DNA from 3 places in the Pseudomonas salmasensis genome. Region 2 is predicted to be linked to each of the others. Evidence: predicted binding sites of a transcription regulator. Region 2 holds the regulator's gene; each other region holds the start of a gene.
What was found. The regulator sigma-54, encoded in region 2, starts transcription at its own class of promoters, with help from an activator protein. The targets are predictions, from matches to a motif close to ANTGGCATNNANNTTGCTNT.
Positions count from the first base shown of each region.

Region 1 (5,650 bases), 620 kb from region 2:
AATGGTGGGCATGCAGGCGACTCATCACGCCTTTGTCGCAATACAACAGGTACTGACGGCTGTTATCCAGTTCCTTGAAACGCGCGTTCAGTGCGTAGAACGGCAGCGTTTGCACGTCGATGCCAGCGATTTCCAGCGGCTCATCCTCAGCGGCATCCGGGTGACGGATGTCGATGACGATCTGGCCGGCCAGGGCTTCGCTGACTTCTTCGATTTTTACATCCTGGCCCAACTCGTCGATCACCCGATCGATTGGGACCAGCTTGGCGTTCTCGAGCGCACGCTCCAGAATCGCCATGTCGAATTCTTTTTCTTCATGCTCCACGCGGTGACGCTTGGCGTGGGTCTTGGGGTTCACCGAAATGACCCCGCAGTACTCAGGCATATGCTTGGCAAAGTCGGCGGTGCCGATTTGCTCTGCCAGGTCGATGATGTCCTGCTTGTGGCTGGCGATCAGCGGGCGCAGCACCAGCTTCTCGGTCACGCAATCAATGATCGACAGGTTAGGCAGCGTCTGGCTGGAAACCTGGGAAATCGCTTCGCCGGTCACCAGGGCGTCGATCTGCAATTGATCGGCGATTCGGGACGCAGCGCGCAACATCATACGCTTCAATACTACGCCCATATGACTGTTATCGACTTTGCCGAGAATTTCGCCCAGCACTTCCTCGAACGGTACGCTTACAAATAGCACGCGTTGGGAGCTGCCGTATTTCTTCCAGATAAAGTGCGCGACTTCCATCACGCCCAATTCATGTGCACGCCCGCCCAGGTTGAAGAAGCAGAAGTGGCTCATCAGGCCGCGACGCATGATCTGGTAGGCCGCCACCGTGGAATCGAAACCGCCGGACATCAATACCAGGGTCTGTTCCAGGGCGCCCAGCGGGTAGCCGCCGATGCTGTTGTGCTGGCTGTGGATCACAAACAACCGTTGGTCGCGAATTTCCATGCGCACTTCAATTTGTGGCGCTTTCAAGGAAATTCCAGCGGCACCGCACTCGCGACGCAGCTTGCTGCCGACGTATTTCTCGACGTCCATGGAGCTGAACGGGTGCTTGCCGGCACGCTTGCAGCGCACCGAAAAAATCTTGCCTTCAAGCGCACTGCCGTAGTGCTGCTTGCACTTTTCGGTGATGTCGTCGAAGTCGCCCAACGGGTACTCATCCACCTGCAGGAAATGCGCGATGCCCGGCATGCAGCTCAGGCGCTCGGTCATGTCCTTCAAGGCTTTGGCGTCGGTAATGCGGGTTTCCAGCTCGAGGTTGTCCCACACGCCGTTCACCACCACAGCCGGGTCCAGGTCACGGAGCACGGCACGGATGTTCTTGGCCAACTGACGGATGAAACGCGTCCGTACCGGTCGGCTCTTGATGGTGATCTCGGGGAAGACTTTAACGATTAATTTCATGGAAACAGCGCGCGCCGGGCCTGCTGAAAAAGGGGGGCGCGGATTATAGCGGAAATCGCTCAAGGTTTAACCAGTTAATATGCATTGCACATGCAATGCACCAAAACGGGTCATTTACACAAATAAACGCTACATTGCAGTGCGCGATTTATGCCGTTTTTGCCGATTGCACCGTTATAGGGGCTATTTTGAGGCAAAACGGCCATGTTGGCGCACTGGCATGCAATTTGCTCTCTTGTGAGGCAGGTTGCCTTGGCGGAGTATCCGCGCCGGCATCACCCAAATTCTAAGGGCTAACTCCACTACCCAAGCCCGAAGCCACCCGGAGGACACCATGTCGAAGTCGGTTCAACTCATCAAAGATCATGACGTTAAATGGATTGATCTGCGCTTCACGGACACAAAAGGCACTCAGCACCACGTGACCATGCCGGCTCGCGATGCGCTGGAAGATGACTTCTTCGAAGTCGGCAAGATGTTCGACGGTTCCTCCATCGCCGGCTGGAAAGGCATCGAAGCCTCCGACATGATCCTGCTGCCAGACGACAGCACTGCCGTACTCGACCCGTTCACCGAAGAGCCAACCCTGATCCTGGTGTGCGACATCATCGAGCCTTCGACCATGCAAGGCTATGACCGCGACCCACGCGCCATCGCCCACCGTGCCGAGGAATACCTGAAGTCCACCGGTATCGGCGACACCGCATTCTTCGGCCCTGAGCCAGAGTTCTTCATCTTCGACTCGGTGAAGTTCAAATCTGACATCTCCGGCTCCATGTTCAAGATTTTCTCCGAGCAAGGCTCGTGGATGTCCGACCAGGACGTGGAAGGCGGCAACAAAGGCCACCGTCCAGGCGTGAAAGGCGGCTACTTCCCAGTACCACCGTTCGACTTCGACCACGAAATCCGTACCTCCATGTGCAACGCACTGGAAGAAATGGGCCAGACCGTTGAAGTTCACCACCACGAAGTGGCGACTGCCGGCCAGAACGAAATCGGCGTGAAATTCAACACGCTGGTGAAGAAGGCTGACGAAGTTCAAACCCTGAAATACTGCGTGCACAACGTTGCCGATGCCTATGGCCGCACCGCTACCTTCATGCCTAAGCCGCTTTACGGCGATAACGGCTCGGGCATGCACGTTCACGTATCGATTTCCAAAGACGGCAAGAACACCTTCGCTGGCGAAGGCTATGCCGGCCTGTCCGATACCGCCCTGTACTTCATCGGCGGCATCATCAAGCACGGTAAGGCCCTGAACGGCTTCACCAACCCGTCGACCAACTCCTACAAGCGTCTGGTCCCAGGTTTTGAAGCGCCGGTGATGCTGGCCTACTCGGCACGCAACCGCTCTGCCTCGATCCGTATTCCTTACGTCAACAGCCCTAAAGGCCGTCGTATCGAAGCGCGTTTCCCAGACCCGGCTGCCAACCCTTACCTGGCCTTCGCCGCCCTGATGATGGCCGGCCTGGACGGCATCCAGAACAAGATCCACCCTGGCGACGCCGCCGACAAAAACTTGTACGACCTGCCGCCTGAAGAGGCCAAAGAGATCCCACAAGTGTGCGGCAGCCTGAAAGAAGCCCTGGAAGAGCTGGACAAGGGCCGTGCGTTCCTGACCAAAGGCGGCGTTTTCAGCGACGACTTCATCGACGCTTACATCGCCCTGAAAAGCGAAGAAGAAATCAAAGTACGCACCTTCGTACACCCACTGGAATACGAGCTGTACTACAGCTGCTGATCCGGTAGCGCTGCTTAAGGTAGCGTGATGAAAAAGGCCTCCTTCGTGGAGGTCTTTTTTTGCCTGAGATTTCCTGTAGGAGCGAGCTTGCTCGCGAAAAACGCCAAGACACCGCATTTTTTTCAACATTGGCGCGTTATCGTTAGCGACCTTCGCGAGCAAGCTCGCTCCTACAGAGGATCGCCCTTGAAACATCGACTCGTCTTTGCCCTGCTATTGGCCAGTGCCACAGCAAACGCCGCGCCGCCTACGCTCGAACCCTTGCTCAACAGCATCGCCGAACGCCTGGAGATTGCCGACCAGGTAGCACTGAGCAAGTGGGACAGCCACAAGCCCGTGGAGGACAAGAAGCGCGAACAAGAGGTGATCGCCAGCGTCACTGCCCAGGCGCCAAGCTACAAGCTGGACCCGACCGCTGCCGAGCAGTTCTTCGCCGCCCAGATCGAAGCCAACAAACTGGTGCAATACACCCACCTGTCCGACTGGCAGTTCCAGGGCAAAGCCCCCGACGACCCGCGCCCGGACCTGGTCCAGCAGATCCGCCCGCGATTGGACGAACTGCAAAAAAGGCTGTTGCAGCAGTTGGCCGACTTCACTCCACAGCGCACCGACCCGCAGTGCCCGCAATGGCTGGCCGAGGCCGTGCACGAACCGCTGAATGATCCGCTGCGCCAACTGGCGATGATCCGCGCCACAGCCGAGCTGTGCATCTACAAAGGCTAGTGACTGCAAACCCAATCAAACAGGTGGGAGCAGGCAAGCCAGCTCCCCCACTGACCGCGATTCGCCGTTCATTGTCGCAAGCTGAACAACCTTCACAAAATCGCACTATATTGGTGCGATAGCCTGCACCCTTCTCAAGTGCCCAGCCCATTTTGGTTCGAAACTTCCCGTTCAAGCTGGCAGAACGCCACAGTTTCGCGCCTCAATCCCTTATTTCAGGGCATTAGCGCTTCTTTTCGGAGCCTTGGTTTGGTTTTTGCATTTTCCTTGTATCAGCGTGTGCCTCAAGCCCGCGCCTTGCTCCAAAAGAGGTCCCGATGACCATCAGCGATGCACTGCACCGTTTGTTACTCGACAACCTGACCACCGCGACCATCCTGCTCAATGCCGACCTGCGCCTTGAGTACATGAACCCGGCGGCGGAGATGCTCCTGGCCATCAGCGGCCAGCGCAGCCATGGGCAGTTCATCAGCGAATTGTTCACCGAGTCCGCCGAAGCCTTGAGTTCTTTGCGCCAGGCCGTGGAGCAGGCACACCCGTTCACCAAGCGCGAAGCGATGCTCACCGCGCTGACCGGGCAAACGCTGACCGTCGATTACGCCGTGACGCCGATCCTGAGCAATGGCGCGACCCTGCTGCTGCTCGAAGTCCACCCCCGCGACCGCCTGCTGCGCATCACCAAGGAGGAAGCGCAGCTGTCCAAGCAGGAAACCAGCAAGATGCTGGTGCGCGGCCTCGCCCACGAGATCAAGAACCCGTTGGGCGGCATTCGCGGCGCGGCACAGTTGTTGTCCCGTGAGCTACCGGATGAGCACCTCAAGGACTACACCAACGTCATCATCGAAGAAGCCGACCGCCTGCGTAACCTGGTGGACCGCATGCTGGGCTCCAACAAGCTGCCGTCCCTGGCGATGACCAACGTGCATGAAGTGCTGGAGCGCGTGTGCCAACTGGTCGAGGCCGAAAGCCAGGGCTGCATCACCTTGGTGCGCGACTACGACCCAAGCATTCCCGACGTGTTGATCGACCGCGAGCAGATGATCCAGGCGGTACTCAACATCGTGCGCAACGCCATGCAGGCCATCAGCAGCCAGAACGAGCTGCGCCTGGGCCGCATCAGCCTGCGCACCCGCGCCCTGCGCCAGTTCACCATCGGCCATGTGCGCCATCGCCTGGTGACCAAGGTCGAGATCATCGACAACGGCCCCGGCATTCCTGCGGAGCTGCAGGAAACCATCTTCTTTCCCATGGTCAGCGGCCGCCCGGACGGTACCGGGCTGGGCCTGGCCATTACCCAGAACATCATCAGCCAGCATCAGGGCCTGATCGAATGTGAGAGCCACCCCGGCCACACCACGTTCTCGATCTTCCTGCCATTGGAACAAGGAGCCCCCACGACATGAGCCGTAGTGAAACTGTCTGGATCGTCGACGACGACCGTTCTATCCGCTGGGTCCTCGAAAAAGCCTTGCAACAAGAAGGCATGACCACCCAGAGCTTCGACAGCGCCGATGGGGTGATGAGCCGCCTGGCACGCCAGCAACCGGACGTGATCATTTCCGACATCCGCATGCCTGGGGCCAGTGGCCTGGACTTGCTGGCACGCATTCGCGAGCAACACCCGCGCTTGCCGGTGATCATCATGACCGCCCACTCGGACCTGGACAGCGCTGTCGCGTCTTATCAGGGCGGCGCCTTTGAATACCTGCCCAAGCCATTCGACGTGGATGAGGCGGTGGCGCTGGTCAAGCGCGCCAACCAGCACGCCCAGGAGCAAC
Region 1 covers NZ_CP077083.1:3,958,139-3,963,788, reverse strand. Annotated here, with positions in the region: gene thiI (tRNA uracil 4-sulfurtransferase ThiI) at 1-1,408, opposite strand, end outside; gene glnA (type I glutamate--ammonia ligase) at 1,743-3,149, shown strand; gene HU731_RS17790 (chorismate mutase) at 3,336-3,872, shown strand; gene glnL (nitrogen regulation protein NR(II)) at 4,190-5,275, shown strand; gene ntrC (nitrogen regulation protein NR(I)) at 5,272-5,650, shown strand, end outside.
Region 1: glnA (type I glutamate--ammonia ligase) is a predicted target of sigma-54. The motif match lies at 1,623-1,642, and genes of this name have one in related genera.

Region 2 (5,650 bases):
CCGATCGGCGCCCTTAACCTTGGCGACTTGCTGCGCGCAGGAGTGATGTAAATGACCAGCGACCTGATGCAACGCGGTAAAAACATCAAACTGGCGATTTTCGACGTCGACGGCGTGCTGACCGATGGCCGCCTGTACTTCCTCGAAGACGGCAGCGAATTCAAGACCTTCAACACCCTCGACGGCCAAGGCATCAAGATGCTGATGGCAGCGGGCGTGCAAACCGCAATTATCAGCGGTCGAAAAACACCGGTTGTGGAACGCCGCGCACAAAACCTCGGTATTCCTCACCTGTATCAGGGCCGCGAGGATAAACTGGTGGTGCTGGACGAGCTTCTTGGCCAACTCAACCTAAGCTATGAACAAGTCGCCTATCTGGGCGACGACCTGCCAGACCTGCCGGTGATTCGCCGGGTAGGCCTGGGCATGGCCGTCGCGAATGCCGCGGCGTTTGTGCGCGAACACGCCCATGGCATCACCACCGCCCGTGGCGGCGAAGGTGCCGCCCGCGAGTTCTGCGAGTTGATCCTGCGTGCCCAGGGCAGTCTTGAAGCGGCCCACGCCGCCTACCTATAGAGCGTTATATGCTGAGCAAAAAGATTCGCAACTTCCTGTTATTCGGGGTCATCGCCGCGCTGTTACTGGCGGTGGGCTACTGGAATATCAGCCCGGAGCGCTTTCTCGACAAGCCTGTTGCGCAGGTTGACGAAGGCCTTATCGACTATTACGCCACCAATGCCTACAGCATTCAGTACCTGCCCGACGGCAAGGTGCAGTATGAGATGACATCGGACAAGGTCGAGCACTTGAAGGCTTCCGAAGTCAGCCTGCTGACCAATCCGGACCTGAACCTGTATCGCGGCACCGAATTTCCCTGGCACGTCACCAGCAAGCGTGGCGAGGTGAACCCGGACGGCACCGAAGTTGAACTGATCGACTCGGTGCGCGTCGCACGTACAGACGCGCAGAACCGCGACACCATCATTACCAGCAGTCGTATGACCGTATTCCCACAGAAGCAATATGCGCAGACCGAGCAAGACGTTAGAATCGACGGCGCTGGCGGTGTATCGACTGGCAAGGGAATGAAAGCGTATTTGAAAGAAAGCAGGATACACCTGCTATCGAACGTAAGAGGACAGTATGAGGCTCGTTAAAACCCTCCCTATTTTGCTCGGTCTGGGCGCAGCACTGGGAAGCGTGAGCGCCTGGGCTCTGCCGAACGATAGCCAGCAACCGATCCATATTTCGGCTGACGATGCACAGCTCGATGACAAGAAAGGTGTTGCTACCTACACCGGTGGCGTAATCATCACCCAGGGCTCGATGAAGATCACCGGCAACACGGTGACCCTGACGCGTACCCCCGCAGGCGACATTGACGTAGTGACGTCGGTGGGCAACCTGGCTTATTTCGAGCAGAAGCAGTCCGCCACCGACACCGGCCCGATGAAGGGTTACGGCAAGACCATCCAGTATCACGCCCAGCAGAATCGTATCGTACTGATCGACCAGGCCAAGGTACTGAGCCCCGACGGCAACTCGACCGAAGGTGAAAAGATCACCTATGACACCGTCAAGCAGATCGCCAACGCCGGTCGCGCCAACGGCTCCAAGGTCACTGCACCGCGCCCGCGCATCGACATGGTTATCCAGCCGAAGAAGAAGGCCGAGTAATGGCAACCCTGAAAGCCCAGCATCTGGCCAAGGCCTATAAAAGCCGCCAGGTGGTACGCGACGTCAGCCTGTCGATCGAGAGCGGCCAGATCGTCGGCCTGCTCGGCCCTAACGGTGCCGGCAAAACCACCTGCTTCTATATGATCGTCGGGCTGGTCCAGGCAGACCAGGGTCGCGTACTGATCGACGACCTGGACGTCAGCCACCAACCCATGCACGGTCGTGCACGGGCAGGTATCGGCTATCTCCCCCAGGAGGCGTCGATCTTCCGCAAACTGTCGGTAGCTGACAACATCATGGCGATCCTCGAGACCCGCAAGGAACTCGATCGCGACGGCCGCCGCCAGGAGCTGGAAAGCCTGCTGCAGGAATTCCACATCAACCACATTCGCGACAACCTCGGCATGAGCTTGTCCGGTGGTGAACGTCGTCGCGTGGAAATCGCCCGCGCCCTGGCGACCGCGCCGAAATTCATCCTGCTGGATGAACCGTTCGCCGGTGTCGACCCGATTTCGGTAGGCGACATCAAGCAGATCATCCATCACCTCAAGGCCAAAGGCATTGGGGTGCTGATCACGGACCACAACGTTCGCGAGACCCTCGATATCTGCGAAACCGCTTATATCGTCAACGATGGCCAGCTGATTGCCGAAGGCGATGCCGAGACTATCCTGGCTAACGAGCTGGTGAAGGAAGTGTACCTGGGTCACGAGTTCCGCCTGTAAACACAGGGGTATCGCGCTTTTCCCTGGAGCGCGCGGGAGTCAATAGAAACCTCGGTTTTTTTATTGTTACCGCGCTCTAGGCAAAGGCCCCGAGATCAGGCATATAATTTGCTTATGTTTGGCGCTCACGCGCCCTGTCGTGGATGGCGCATTGCGCCGGCGAATAAGGTGTTAAGCCCCTGCCATGAAACCATCGCTAGTCCTGAGAATGGGCCAGCAGCTGACGATGACACCGCAGCTGCAACAGGCCATCCGCCTGCTCCAATTGTCGACCCTGGACCTGCAACAGGAAATCCAGGAGGCCCTGGAGTCCAATCCGATGCTCGAACGCCAGGAAGAAGGCGACGACTTCGACAATGCAGATCCGCTGGCCGACAACATCGAGCAAAAACCCAATCCCGACGTGCAGGAACCCTCCTATCAGGAAACCGCCCCGACGGTGGATAACCTGGAGGAAGGCGACTGGAACGAACGCATTCCCAACGAGCTTCCCGTGGACACCGCGTGGGAAGACGTCTACCAGACCAGTGCCAGCAGCCTGCCAAGCAACGATGATGACGAGTGGGACTTCACCACCCGTACGTCGGTGGGCGAGAGCCTGCAGAGCCACTTGTTGTGGCAACTGAACCTGGCGCCGATGTCCGATACCGATCGCCTGATCGCGGTCACCCTGATCGATTGCATCAATAACCAGGGCTACCTGGACGAAACCCTCGACGAGATCCTCGAGGCCTTCGACCCGGAACTGGACATCGAACTGGACGAAATCGAAGCCGTCCTGCACCGCATCCAGCAATTCGAACCCGCCGGCATCGGTGCACGCACCCTCAGCGAGTGCCTGTTGCTGCAACTGCGCCAACTGCCGGCCAAGACGCCATGGCTCACCGAAGCGCAACGCCTGGTCAGTGATTACATCGACCTGTTGGGCAGTCGCGACTACAGCCAACTGATGCGCCGCATGAAGCTCAAGGAAGATGACTTGCGCCAGGTCATCGAGCTGGTGCAAAGCCTCAACCCCCGCCCAGGTTCGCAAATCGAATCCAGCGAAGCCGAATATGTGGTGCCCGACGTCATCGTGCGCAAGGACAACGAACGCTGGCTGGTGGAGCTGAACCAGGAGTCGGTACCGCGCCTGCGGGTCAACCCGCAATATGCAGGCTTTGTGCGCCGCGCTGACACCAGCGCCGACAACACCTTCATGCGCAACCAGTTGCAGGAGGCGCGGTGGTTCATCAAGAGCCTGCAAAGCCGCAACGAAACCCTGATGAAAGTCGCGACCCAGATCGTCGAGCACCAGCGCGGTTTCCTGGAATACGGCGACGAGGCCATGAAGCCTCTGGTGCTGCACGACATCGCCGAAGCCGTCGGTATGCACGAATCGACGATTTCCCGGGTCACCACGCAGAAATTCATGCATACCCCACGGGGTATTTATGAGCTGAAATACTTTTTCTCCAGCCACGTCAGCACCTCCGAAGGCGGCGAATGCTCGTCCACGGCGATCCGCGCGATCATCAAAAAACTGGTTGCCGCGGAAAATCAGAAAAAGCCGTTGAGTGACAGCAAGATCGCTGGTTTACTGGAGGCACAAGGCATTCAGGTCGCCCGTCGAACCGTCGCCAAGTACCGCGAGTCCCTTGGGATCGCGCCTTCCAGCGAGCGTAAGCGGTTGATGTGACGGGCGGGCCACAGCGTTCCAGTGGTGGGTATTCCTGCCCACCGCTTTATGCACTGGCAACGAAGGAGAAGCTGTATGCAAGTCAACATCAGTGGACACCAGCTGGAAGTCACCAAGCCCCTGCGTGAGTACACCGAGAGCAAACTGAACAAGCTTGCGGGGCATTTTGACAAGATCACCAACGTGCAGGTCATCATGGAGGTCGATAAGCTCAAGCAGAAAATCGAGGCCACCCTGCACGTACCGAATGCCAAGCTCGTCGCCAATGCGGAACATGAAGACATGTACGCGGCAATCGACTCGCTCTACGACAAGCTCGACCGCCAACTCATAAAGCATAAGGAAAAGAATCTGCACCTGATGCAAGGTACAGGTCGTTAACTCTCCCCCCATGATCCGACTTGAAACCATCCTGACCCCCGGCCGTTCACTCGTGAACGTGCCGGGCGGCAGCAAGAAAAAAGCCCTCGAACAAATTGCCAACCTGATCGCACGCGAAGTGCCGGATCTAGAGATGCAAGATGTCTTCGAGGCTCTGATTGCCCGTGAAAAACTCGGCTCAACCGGTTTTGGTAACGGCATCGCTATTCCCCACTGCCGCCTCAAAGGTTGCGAGACACCTGTGAGCGCGCTGATGCACCTGGACGCTCCGATTGATTTCGACGCCATCGACGGTGCCCCGGTTGACCTGCTGTTCGTTCTGCTGGTCCCGGAAGCGGCCACCGATGCGCACCTGGAACTGCTCCGGCAGATCGCCAGCATGCTTGACCGCAAGGATGTACGCGACAAACTGCGCAGCGCCTCCAGCAATGAAGCGTTGTACCAAGTTGTCCTGGATGAACAAAACGGGCAGTAATCATGCGTTTGATCATCGTCAGCGGTCGCTCCGGCTCGGGTAAGAGCACCGCCCTCAATGTGCTTGAGGACAACGGCTTCTATTGCATCGATAACCTGCCGGCCGGCCTGCTGCCAGAGCTGGCGGAACGTGCATTGATCCATACCGAATTGGCGCAGCCCCTGGTTGCGGTCTCGATTGACGCCCGCAACCTGCCCAGCCACCTCTCGCGGTTCCCGGAACTGTTGGAAGAAGTGCGTGCCAAGCACATTCATTGCGACGTGCTGTACCTGGATGCCGACGAAGAAACCCTGCTCAAGCGGTTCTCCGAAACTCGTCGACGTCACCCCCTCAGCAGTGCCAACCGCTCTCTGGCCGAAGCCATCGAGGATGAGACCAAACTGCTCGGGCCGATCATTGACCTGGCCGACCTGAAGATCAACACCACCAACCTGAACCTTTATCAGTTGCGCGATGCGATCAAGCTGCGCCTGCTGAACCAGCCTGAGCCGGGGACGGCGTTTTTGGTCGAGTCTTTTGGCTTCAAGCGCGGCATGCCGGTAGACGCCGACCTGGTGTTCGATGTGCGCTGCCTGCCCAACCCTTACTGGAAGCCGGAACTGCGCGATCAGTCGGGGTTGGACCAGCCTGTGGTCGACTACCTGGCCGCGCAACCAGACGTAGAAGAGATGTTCCAGGACATCTCCAGCTACCTGCTCAAATGGTTGCCGCGCT
Region 2 covers NZ_CP077083.1:4,578,047-4,583,696, reverse strand. Annotated here, with positions in the region: gene HU731_RS20535 (KpsF/GutQ family sugar-phosphate isomerase) at 1-51, shown strand, start outside; gene HU731_RS20530 (KdsC family phosphatase) at 52-576, shown strand; gene lptC (LPS export ABC transporter periplasmic protein LptC) at 585-1,157, shown strand; gene lptA (lipopolysaccharide transport periplasmic protein LptA) at 1,144-1,677, shown strand; gene lptB (LPS export ABC transporter ATP-binding protein) at 1,677-2,402, shown strand; gene HU731_RS20510 (RNA polymerase factor sigma-54) at 2,587-4,080, shown strand; gene hpf (ribosome hibernation-promoting factor, HPF/YfiA family) at 4,156-4,461, shown strand; gene ptsN (PTS IIA-like nitrogen regulatory protein PtsN) at 4,472-4,936, shown strand; gene rapZ (RNase adapter RapZ) at 4,939-5,650, shown strand, end outside.

Region 3 (5,650 bases), 2.6 Mb from region 2:
CCCGGCGCATCGCGATAAATCTCGGTGTACGCCTCGAATGACGACAGGGCGCGCAGTAACGCGCTCCATTGGTAATACGCGTGAGCCGTGCCATCGCTGACCGCCGCCGCCTGTTCGCCGGCCATTTCGTAGCGGGCATCCAGCAGGCGCAGGGTGTTATCGGCGCGCTCGATAAAGGTGCCCAGGCGGATAAAGCGGAAGGCATCGTTACGCATGATGGTGCCGTAAGTGGCCCCGCGGAACAGGTGGGAACGCTCCTTGACCCACTCACAAAACCGGCTCATGCCGTAGTGGCTCAGCCCCTGCTGGGCGATATCGCGAATGTCCAGCCAGGTGGCGTTGATGTTTTCCCACATGTCAGCAGTGATTCGCCCACGTACCGCATGGGCGCTGGCCCGCGCCGCGCCCAGGCAGCTGTAGATGCTCGCCGGGTTGGCCGCGTCCAGGGCAAAAAAGTGCAGCAAGCGTTCAGCGTGCAATGGGCCATGGCGCGTGTGGTAATCCTCCAGGGTGCCGGTGATCAACAGCGGCATGGCCAATTCGTGCAGGCCATCGCCACGCCCGTCCTGGGGCATCAGCGACAGCGAATAGCTGACATCGAGCATGCGCGCGAGGTTTTCGGCGCGTTCCAGGTAGCGCGACATCCAGTACAAATCCGAGGCAGTTCTACTCAACATGGCATCAGTCCTCGACCACCCAGGTGTCTTTGGTTCCGCCGCCCTGGGACGAGTTGACCACCAGCGAGCCTTCTCGCAGCGCCACGCGGGTCAGGCCACCCGGTACCACGCGGGTCTCCTTGCCGGACAACACAAAGGGGCGCAGGTCTATGTGGCGTGGGGCGATGCCGTTTTCGACAAATGTGGGGCAAGTGGATAAACACAGGGTCGGCTGCGCGATATAGGCGTGTGGCTTGGCCTTGATACGTGCCCGGAACGCTTCGATTTCTGCAGTTGTAGACGCCGGGCCAACCAACATGCCGTAACCACCGGAGCCTTGGGTTTCCTTGACCACCAGGTCGGGCAGGTTGGCCAGTACGTGGGACAACTCGTCAGGCTTGCGGCATTGGAAGGTCGGAACGTTCTGCAGGATCGGTTCTTCGTCGAGGTAGAAGCGGATCATCTCGGTAACGAACGGGTAAACCGATTTGTCGTCCGCAACCCCGGTGCCAATGGCATTGGCCAGCACCACATTGCCGCAACGGTAAGCAGCGAGCAGGCCGGGTACACCGAGCATGGAGTCGGGGTTGAATGCCAAGGGGTCGAGAAATGCATCATCGAGGCGACGGTAGATCACATCGACAGCCTTGGGCCCGTCGGTGGTGCGCATGAATACACGGTCATCGCGCACGAACAAATCTGCGCCCTCCACCAACTCCACGCCCATTTCCCGGGCCAGAAAGGCATGTTCGAAGAACGCGCTGTTGAAACGCCCAGGCGTCAGCACCACCACACTGGGGTTATCCAAAGGGCTGGCGCTTTTCAAGGTATCGAGCAGCAAGTTGGGGTAATGATCGATGGGCGCAATACGCTGGGCCGCGAACAGTTCGGGGAACAGGCGCATCATCATCTTGCGGTCTTCGAGCATGTAGCTGACACCGCTGGGCGTACGCAGGTTGTCTTCGAGCACGTAGTACGTGCCGTCGCCATCGCGTACGAGGTCGACCCCGGAGATGTGCGAATAGATATCGCGGTGCAAATCCAGGCCCTGCATTGCCAATTGATATTGCTCGTTGGCCAGTACCTGTTCGGCAGGGATGATGCCGGCCTTGATGATGCGTTGGTCGTGGTAAAGGTCGGCGAGGAACAGGTTCAGCGCCTTGACCCGCTGGATGCAGCCGCGCTCGACAATCCGCCATTCACTGGCCGGAATGCTGCGGGGGATGGTGTCGAAGGGGATCAGGCGCTCGGTGCCTTGTTCGTCCCCGTAGAGGGTGAAGGTGATGCCGGCGCGGTGGAACAGCAAATCGGCTTCACGCCGGCGCTGGGCCAGCAGTTCGGCAGGGGTATCGGCCAGCCAACGGGCGAACTCGCGGTAATGGGGGCGAACCTGCCCTGCCCCATCGTACATTTCATCGTAATAAGTGCGGATCATGCCGTACTCCTTGTCACCCGGACGCAAGAACCTTCGCAAGGCCCGTGCCATCGGCATAAACACTTAATAATCAATCGGTTGAATAATTCAAACGAATTCGCCGCACCGTCCTGGTGCGTGCAATTGCCTGGGTCATGCCGTGCGCTTCATTGCAATGCGGTCTTAGGCTATCAACAGCATAGTCAGAGTTGATTTCACTGCGCGGCTGGCACTGCGGATAATCACCTCCATCGGCTGAAAAGGAGATGTCCTACAGCTAAACCTTTTGTGCAAGCGATATGGTGTTACTTCGTGTACTGATCTACCTCCTCGAACTTCCCTTTCCGCCACCCTATTTGGGTGGCTTTTTTTTGCGCATAAAACGGCGATTTACGTTGCACCGGCGGCCCAAACAAAATCGGCCGACCCAAAGGTCAGCCGATACGCTGTGCTGCTCATAAATACCAACTACATGGGTAACCCACGCACCTCCTGCTTGACGCCCCATCCTTCGATAATGCCACCCAGGGGCTCGACCACTGCTTCAAAGTCTTGCTCGAAGTCTCCTATGCCGTCGTAGGTTGCAAACATGATTTTGCTCAGTTCCAGGTACCAGGCGCCATCGTCGCGCGCGCTGACCTGGGCATTGAGGGACTCCCCACGAAATCGACCCGCAGCCCTGCGCGCCCGTTCCTCATCCGGGAAAATGGCGTAGAACTCGATGGGGTGAAAACGCGAGAAATCAAAGCCGCCTTCTTTCATGCGGCGCAGTACGTTGGTGCTGATGTCTTCTTGATAGGCTGTGCTCATGAAACGTCCTCCTCAAACCGATGGATAGACTTTCCGTGCTTCCTGAAGCCCCGCGCCCTGCTGGCGCGGGCACCACGGCATAACAACACCGCAGGAAAACAAGCATGTAGCTGACAAGACCAGACCTTAGCGATTCATTCGCTGATCTCGATTGCAGAGTAGCGCGAAGCTATCACCTCCACCAGAGGTGCTCGTGTGGCGTGTGAAAATTGTTTAGACGGAGGGAGAGATATCGAGAATCTGGATACTGTTCTGGTCTTTGAGAATCTTGACCGTCGGCTCGGGTTTACGGCCTTCCAGGTCATTGAGATCGAGTTCGGCAGCAATCGGCACCAGCTTCGCACGAATCATATGCGCAGCGTCTTCGAGGCTGGGCTTTTGTTCGCAGGTGAACTGCTGCACGGACTTTTCACCGTGATCATCAACGAAGGTAATTTGCCACGTTTGCATCGGTGCCTCCTCGATAAAACCCATAGGTGGGCTTACAAGTATCTGGACCTTGGCGGCGCGCAAAACGTTCCGCTCAAGCCCGGAGGCACCGGATCAACCGCACTTATTTTTCAGCGTGTTCTTTCAAGGCTTTCAAGGTGTTGAATGGAGCCTCCACCACGAACTTGTTGGCCAACCACGACGGGACACTGCCGCCTGGCTCGGTGTGTACCTGGTAGGTGACTTCGGTCTGGTTATCGCCCTTTGGCACCAGCTTCCAGAAACCCTCCACCTGGGCGACCCGCACGTAGCCTTTTGCTTCAGGCTTGTAGGTCGGCACACCTTCGAGTTTGCGCGTGATGGTACCGTCGGCGGCTTTGGTGGTGGTGACGTGGATGTACGAGTCGCGGTCCGTCACGGGGAACGGCGCCTTGAATTGGGTGTAGGTCCAGGCCTCGTCGCCTTTCTTGTCGACGAGTTGCTGGGATTTGCATTCATGGATCCATGCGCAAGCACCGACCACATCTTCCTGCAGCGCCTGGACCTTGGCCAAAGGTGCCTTGATCACCGTCACACCGCGATACGCCTTGTACTTGGAACCGGCAATCTCGCTCAGGGACACCTTGATACCGTCTTCGTCCTTGGCGACTTGCCAATCCTCAGCCTGGGCAGTGGCCGCAAACAGCAGCGTAAAACCGCACAGCACAGCCATTCGTTTCAGCGAACCCATTGTTGTATTCCTTATTGTTGAAGTTCCGATAGTAAAGCCCATCAAGCCGCCGTCATCTGTTCCCACCAGCCGATCAGGCGAATGGCATCGGCTTGGTCGTTGCCACAGACTTCGATATCCGCCTTGAAATCACTGCACACGGCGGGCCGCTGCGGTTGACCGAACAACTGGCACAGTTGTTCCGCCGACAGGTGCACGCAGCGAACGCCAGCGGGTTTGCCCTGGGGCATTCCGGGTAGTGGCGAACTGATGGAGGGGGCAATGCAGCAGGCGCCACAGCCTTCACGGCATTTCATGACCAGCAGGTCCTCGACGACTCAATAGGGATGGCCGGGCTAGAGTACGCCCTTAAACAGCCGTTTTAAAATGGTCCAACAGGGGTTTTTCGCACAAAACAAAAATGACCGGCCAGTCTGCGACAGATGGTCGGCGACCTGGGTCACCTGGGCTCAGAAAGTTTATTGCTTGAATTCGAAATCCAGCGCAGCGCCTTCAACATCACGGCGCTCTTCATTACGCAGTTGCAGCTTCATCTCATTGCTGAGCAAGCGGCCGTTGATCTGGAACGCGCTGTTGTCGGTGGGTTTTTCACCAAACATTGGCGGCAACAAGGGCACGCTCTTGGGCTTGGGCATGGTGCCGATGGGTTGCAAGTGCCTGACCATGTCCGAAGGCAGGGACAGGTCCAACTGTGCCGGTGGCAGTTTGGTCTGGGCGACTTCATGGGCCGACTTGGACTTGCTCGCCACGGGTGCACGCTTTTTGGTCGAGGCGGCTTTCTTTTGTGCGGCGGGGGATTTTTTCGCAGGCGCTGGCTGCTTGGCTGAGGTCTTTTGCTCGGCACTCACAGCAGGCTTGCCTTCAGCCACCGGCGCTGCAGCCAGCACGCTGCCGGCATTGCACAGGCTCAGCAGACCAAGCATCAACGTAACGCGAAAAATAGAAGTCATATCGCCAACAGCATTAACGGCAGAAGGCCATATGCTCGCTTGTTGTGCGCGGCATGACAAGGGCACAGATCAGTCTTGTCCCCTTTGCATACCTCAAAAACCCGCTGCGGCCTCCTGGCACAGCTGGCTGGCAAGCATTCCCAGGGTCATCAACGCCCGCTCTGCCTCGCGGTTCCACGGCGTGCCGCAATTGAGGCGAATACAGTGGTTGAACTGTTCGGTATTACTGAAAATCAGCCCTGGCGCAATGCTGATGCCTTGTTGCAGGGCACGCACATGCAGTTCCTGGGTATTGACCCGCCCCGGCAAACTGACCCACAAGATAAAGCCGCCGGTCGGGCGGGTCATCTGGGTGCCTTCGGGGAAATACTGCTGCACCGCCAATTGGAAGGCGCTGAGGTTCTTGCGGTATTCCTGGCGGATGTAGCGCAAATGACGGTCGTAGCCGCCGTTTTCCAGATAGGCCGCGACGCCCATCTGCGTGACGCTGCAAGCAGAATGGGTGCTGAACATCTGCAGGCGCTGGATTTCCTGCTGGTATTTGCCGGCAATCATCCAGCCAATGCGCACGCCCGGCGACAAGGTCTTGGAAAAGCTTGAGCAATAGATCACCCGGTCAAGGCGGTCGTAGGCCTTGAGGGCTTTGGTGCGGCCGAGTTCG
Region 3 covers NZ_CP077083.1:1,930,137-1,935,786, forward strand. Annotated here, with positions in the region: gene HU731_RS08430 (alpha-E domain-containing protein) at 1-677, opposite strand, end outside; gene HU731_RS08435 (circularly permuted type 2 ATP-grasp protein) at 682-2,091, opposite strand; gene HU731_RS08440 (ribonuclease E inhibitor RraB) at 2,539-2,880, opposite strand; gene HU731_RS08445 (hypothetical protein) at 3,094-3,330, opposite strand; gene HU731_RS08450 (START domain-containing protein) at 3,434-4,039, opposite strand; gene HU731_RS08455 (YkgJ family cysteine cluster protein) at 4,081-4,335, opposite strand; gene HU731_RS08460 (translation initiation factor 2) at 4,498-4,989, opposite strand; partial or broken gene HU731_RS08465 (aminotransferase-like domain-containing protein) at 5,083-5,650, opposite strand, start outside.
Region 3: HU731_RS08435 (circularly permuted type 2 ATP-grasp protein) is a predicted target of sigma-54. The motif match lies at 2,124-2,143, and genes of this name have one in related genera.